Regions from separate parts of the Blautia sp. MCC283 genome, predicted to be linked through region 1. Evidence: riboswitches for the same ligand, from Rfam matches in the RefSeq annotation. Region 1 holds a riboswitch; the other holds the start of a gene.
The links. A riboswitch is a leader RNA that binds a small molecule or an ion and turns the genes downstream of it on or off. The one in region 1 is predicted to bind cyclic di-GMP.
Positions count from the first base shown of each region.

Region 1 (3,181 bases):
CTCTGTGATATCCCGCAGAAAGATCATGGCATATTCTGAATCCTCTATCTCGCCGCGTATGATCACATTACGGACCCATCGTTCTTCTCCATTCAGAGTGATACGGCACTCCAAAGCCAATTCGGTTTCCAGACCCTTCAGCCTTTCTGCAATATAACCACGGTCGTAAAAAGAGGATACCGCCTTCTTATCTTTCTCCACAACATAGGAATCCACAAAATGCCGAATCAGTTCATCCCATGTATGACTCTGTTCAAAGACGGTCATCAGGGACGGCTCAACCTTAAAGGTATCAAAAGTATTCGCTTCCAGATTCACATAATACTCGCACAGATCTGCTTTTGTAAAAGCCCGGTGGAAAGCAGCAGATTTTTGTGCCTGCATGATTTCTTTTTTCTCCCCATCAATGTTAATAAAAATCCCGGCAATCCTGCTGGCAGAACCATCCAGACGGCGTATTACTTCTGCCGATGCCCGAAACCACTGGTATTGATTATCCTTCATTCTCATACGATACTCTACCTGGTATTTTATCTGGTTCGTCTTATCCTTAATTGCCGCCTGAAGCTGCACCATTACTCTTTCTTTATCCTGTGGATGCAGAAGATCTGACCAGGATTCCAGTTTATTCGGAAAGTCCAGAGTGTCATGATAGCCAAGCATTTTTCGGAATTCATGACTCCAGTTTGCATTCACAATCTCACTGTTTTCGTCACAGTCAAAATACCAGAAGCCGGAACAGATAGCCTCATTGAGCAGTGCCAGATTTACATGATCCCAGTTGACCTGTACAGACATAACCCAGATCTGTCTGCCCGCCTCATCTGTCGCATCTTCTTTATAAAGCCGTACATTATTCACTGTACCGTCTGCTGTAAGGATCTGTGATTCCCCTGCTCCGTGAAGCTGCAAAAAACGATCTCGATCCAGTATATCTTCCTCGCCATAAAAGAAATTTTTCAATGAGCCGTTTGTCTGCTTCATAAAAGAGTCGAATGTATATCCTGTACTATGTAACAGCAGATTGCTCACAGATAAAACAGACAGGTTTTGGTCATAATATCCTGTCATTATGCCTACCCCGCCATTATTTTCCAGTGTTTTCTGTACTGCCTGTGACATGGCCTGTGTCTGTCCTGGTACAGTCTCACCTAAGGAATATATTTTGTCCTCATAATTTTTCATTTTATAAAAATCCTCTCTCCGTCTTATGCCTTCTTCACCCTGCTTTTATCTGTATACAGAAAACCTGTCCCTGCCAGTTTTGTTACCCATTTTTGCATACAAAAAGGACACTTGCCAAAATCTGCCAGTGTCCCTATTATATTTTTTTAAATCACACATCTATATAGTATAAAAGGTATCGGAATCTCTTCTGTTCAAACATCTTTTCCATATATTATGTTGATATGGAAACAGTGGCAACCGGCTGACATGGTCAAGCTTTCTGACTTTAGTCCCTTCTGGCTTTGCGCCCCTGCCTTTCAACAGGTTTGCCTTTAAAATAATTTTCATTTTTCCCAAAATAAAAATACCATGAAGTTTTTTACACGTCAATAATATTGGATAGAAAATCTGTATATTTTTTTATCTTGGTATAGTTGTATAAGTAGTCAATTACATTTAATACATTCCGTTCAACATTTTTTTGATATTTTTTCTTTTCCCCCCACTGTAAAACAGCCTCTGAGCGTTTCGTTATATAGAGGGATACAAATAAGAGCAAGATCCACCCATGTTTAACAGTATTGCCGTTTGGCATCCTGTTCTCCTATGGGATTTATCTTGATGGGGATCTCCCCATACCCTCTCAATAACAGACGTTTCACTTGTCTGTTGGTTCCACCTGAAAGTGTTCACAGCACTATTTCTAATATCGGAAGGGACAGCCGATATTGAAATACGTGGACTCCCGGAGGGAGGAATAGTCTCAGTGGAAGGAGGAGTATGAGAACAGAAAACAAAGATAAAGAACTGAATCACAGACATTTTATAGGATTACGTCTTACCGATGGAATTGAATCCATACACTCTATGATTACTGAAACTTTATTTCTTTTCATCAAGCAAAATAACACCTTGCGCCGGATTTTTATCAATTGCACCAACTATCTCATGTGGAACATATGGCTCTTCAAGATATGCAAGGTCTTCGGCAGTTAATTTAATGTCAAATGCTCCGGCTGAATCATCCAGATACTGCGTTTTGGTTGCCCCAATAATAGGCGATAGAATTCCCTTTGCCCACTGCCATGCAATGGCTATCTGGGACATTTTGCAGTTATACTTTTCGGCAAGCTCCGCTACACGTTTAACTATCTGTATGATATCCATACATGGCAGATGCACCAAGTGCCCTGACCTTTCCTGCTTTTACCAGATCGTGCAGTGCCTCCATAGTTTCTTCAATTGGTGTATCATAGTCAAATCTATGGATGATATATAAATCAAGATAGTCGGTTCCAAGACGTGACAGAGTTCCATCTATTTCCCTCATGATTGCCTGTCTTGATAAACGACCTTCATTAAAATATACCTTGGATGCAATCACAACCTGATTTCTCGCTACATTTTTCTTCAATGCTTTACCTAAATATTCCTCACTTGTTCCTGCTGAATATCCATTTGCTGTATCAAAAAAGTTATATCCCAAATCAAGTGCATGTTTGATAACATTCTCACTTTCAGCTTCATCCAACGTCCAGTCATGCATGGTTCCAGCTTTCCCAAAACTCATGCAGCCCACACATAATTTTGACACTTCTATATCTGTATTTCCGAGTTTACCGTATTCCATAGTGCTCTCCTTATCTTAATCCAGCGTACTCTTTCTCCGATACCGCCTCACACCACTCATTGGAACAATCCACTCCCGGCACCTCAATTGCCAGATGGGAAAACCATTCATCCGGAGCGGCCCCATGCCAGTGCTTTACATCTACCGGAATGTTAATACAGTCACCCGGTTTCATTTCTACCGCATCCCTGCCTTCTTCCTGATAAAACCCTCGGCCGGCTACACATACTAAGATCTGCCCGCCACCGCTTTTTGCATGATGAATATGCCAATTATTCCTGCATCCGGGTTCAAATGTCACGTTGAAAATGCCAACCTGAGAAGTGGAAATCGGTGCAAGAAAACTTCTGCCAGAAAAATACTGTGCAAAACCATCATTTGGTG
Region 1 is NZ_WQQB01000005.1:107,000-110,180, forward strand. Features, by position in the region: gene GPK81_RS01780 (hybrid sensor histidine kinase/response regulator) at 1-1,185, opposite strand, end outside; cyclic di-GMP riboswitch class I at 1,418-1,508, opposite strand; partial or broken gene GPK81_RS18410 (aldo/keto reductase) at 2,050-2,797, opposite strand; gene GPK81_RS01790 (carboxymuconolactone decarboxylase family protein) at 2,808-3,181, opposite strand, start outside.

Region 2 (3,181 bases), on a different contig from region 1:
CCGTTCATCTGGTCGACGATCTTTTTTACAATAGCAAGGCCCAGGCCGCTTCCCTGTACTTTATTCACTCTTGTATCAATTGCTCTGGAAAACTGAGAATACATTTCTTTCATGAATTTTTCGCTCATTCCAATCCCGTTATCCCGGACAATGGAAACCAGGCGGATCTTATCTTTATCCGGAAATGGTTCCTCATAAACTTCCAGTTCAACCATTCCTCCCTCAGGAGTATACTTCACTGCATTGGATAACAGGTTCATGTAAATCTGACCGATCCGCAGACGGTCAGACAGCACGGTATCATAAATAATGTCATGTCGGTTACAGATAAATTTCTGGTTCTTATCTTCTGCTGTTCCACGGATATTCTGTTCGTAAAGTTTACATAATTCAGACAGTTTTACTGGCTCAGAATCAATGCGAAATTCCCCACTTTCGATCCTGGAGATATCCAGGACATCATTGATCAGCTGCTGCAGATTACTTCCACTTAAGTTGATCTTATCCAGACAGTCCAGTATTTTGTCCGGTTCATGGAGATGGTTTCTTGCAACTCTGGTAAATCCCATAATGGCATTCATAGGAGTCCGGATGTCATGGGACATTCTGGAAAGGAACTCTGATTTTGCCTCATTGGCACGGTTGGCCTCTTCTACCGCATCTATGAGATATTTTTCCCGCCTTTTTTCCTCACTGATCACGCGGATCACAAGCAGAACCTGTCTGGCTGTTCCATCTTCCGCTCTTGACTGGACAATAAACCTGGCCAGATGCCAGTTGTTATCTGTGGCAAGGTAGTCAACTGCAATGGACTCCTCTTTTTCCAGACGTTTTTTCAGAGTGGAGAGGTCATAAAACTGTTTTACCATGGCCCTGTATTTGGACGCGACTTTTTCGCTGCTATCACTGGTGATATGGGCAGCTGCGGTTCCCTTCATTCCTGTAAAACGGTGATTTTCACTGCCGCCGGTAATCTCCTCATAATAAAAATCCTGAAGGTCGATCCGGTAGATCATGTAGTAGATCTTACTGATGGCGGATATGATCTCATTGTTCATTTTCACTTCTGCCAGAGAATCTTCCAGCTCTCTCTGATGATTTCGCTCCTCCTTTATGATCTCATCTACATGACGAAAAGCGATCAGAACCGGAAAATCCGTTGAAGAAGGAAGTCTGGTGGCTCTGATTTCAAAATACTGATGCCTGTTGGCATTTTCCCGGGACTGATATCTGCGGCTGATCTTATCCCTGGTTTTAAGCTCGCCTATCAGATTCTGACAGTCAAATGTCTCCAAAAAATCCGGCGCGGATTCTTTTATGACAAAATGATCATAATAGTATTTCAGTTCTTTTGAGTAACAAAGTATGATTTTTTCTCTGCTTTTCGGAATCTTCGGAGCGTTGGCACCCTGTTCCAGTTTTACAACTTCGGCAGTATCATCCAGAAGATTGACTTTATATACAGAAGTACAGTCCTCACAGAGAACATTCAGGATCTGACGTTCTTTTTCCATGCTTTCAAGATTTTTTCCCAGAAGCGTAAACATGCGGAGATTTTCCCTGGCTGTATTCAGATGAGCACCTACGAACGCAAGCTGATGAATAAACAGTTCTGAGATTCCTTTATAAAAATGATCCATTCCGATAAATCCGCTTAAATGGTCTCTGCTGAAAATAGGTGCGAGGACGCGGGAATATGTGTGATGTTTCTTCATCAGGTTGTATTCCTGTTCCATAGGAGAAAGTTCTTCACAATCTGTAACCTGGATCGTCAATCCTTTTTTCAGTTCGTCTGTCCAATGTGGAATATCCTCTACCGTGATTTCTGAAAATAACTGTTCTTTTTCTAATATGTCGTCCTCATTTTTCCATTCATACTGAAGACAGAAGTATTCTTTTCGGTTCTTTTCTTTTTTATCAAAAATATATACTCGATCGGCACCACTGCATTTTCCAAGCAGTTGCAGCATTTCGTAAATTGCGCCATCCAGTTCTTCGTTGTTTTTTACACGATATTTCCGTTTAATCTCCTTGTGATATCCTTGATACTTACCGGTTTTGGTATATATCCGTTCATGCCAGCTTCTGAGCCGTATAGGACATCAGAAGTGCACCATCTGCATCACCATTTCCTCTCCACGGGGTAAAATAAAAAAAGCACCATGTTCAGACAGAGAGAACTATAGTGCTTTTGAATTATGCAACTGGCTGCCATTTTACAGGCCCTATAGCTTTGCGCCACAGTCTTTCGGCTGCTTTGCCCGTGTTTATTTTTTTAATAATTTTAGTGTATATTTATACGGGAATATTGTTTGGAATTTTTTTCAGCTGTGAAAAGGCTTTTAGCATTTCTTTTTCGCCGTAATCATCAAATTGTATCACAATGGTATCTTCGGTTTCGGAGATAATGGACCCGCGGCCGTATTTGGGATGTTCTACAAGTTGTTTTGGTGTTTCTGGTGGGATATTTTCCGGCAATGCTGTCTTTTCATCTGGGGATAAAGAAGTTTCCTGTTCCTGGGATCTGGCATATTCTTTCGGTGTTTCCAATTTTCGGAGTTTTTCTTCCAGGATCATCTTTTTCAGGTCCTGAAGGTGCCGGGCAGCTTCTTTTGTATCTCTTGTGGCATCTGCCGGATGGGCAAGATATTTCTCCGGAAGACTGGAAAGGTAGCGACCTGGACCTGGAAATACCCGCGCAGTTCCGGGATTGATGTAAAAAGATAATTCCAGGAATTTCCTTGCTCTTGTCATTCCCACATAAAACAGTCTCCTCTCTTCCTCTTCTGTAGAAGCATCACGGCTATTTAAGGGAATCAGCCCATCATTTACACCAATGATAAATACGTAATCGAATTCCAGCCCTTTGGAGGCATGGAGCGTCATCAGTTTTACAGATTCTCCGGAAACCGCATCTTTTTCCGGTTCCATGCCATTCAGTACAAGATCATTAAGAAAATCCCTGATACTGTGATAGGATTCCATTTTCTTTAACAGGGAAAGGATTTGCCTCCTGTTTTCTTTATAGTCGCTGGAAGACGGTCGGAGATATTTTTCCAGAGAAAGCTGTTCCCACAGATTTATGTAGCCGGAGCCTGTGTCCCGATACTCCCACATGGCCTGAAAAAGTAAGGATTTCGAGAGAAATACACTCCCTTGTGTAAAATTCAGAATCTCTGTC
Region 2 is NZ_WQQB01000014.1:615-3,795, forward strand. Features, by position in the region: gene GPK81_RS04220 (hybrid sensor histidine kinase/response regulator) at 1-1,970, opposite strand, end outside; cyclic di-GMP riboswitch class I at 2,197-2,272, opposite strand; gene GPK81_RS04225 (ATP-dependent helicase) at 2,296-3,181, opposite strand, start outside.
Region 2: linked by a shared signal. The riboswitch ahead of GPK81_RS04220 (hybrid sensor histidine kinase/response regulator) and the one ahead of GPK81_RS01780 (hybrid sensor histidine kinase/response regulator) in region 1 are both predicted to bind cyclic di-GMP.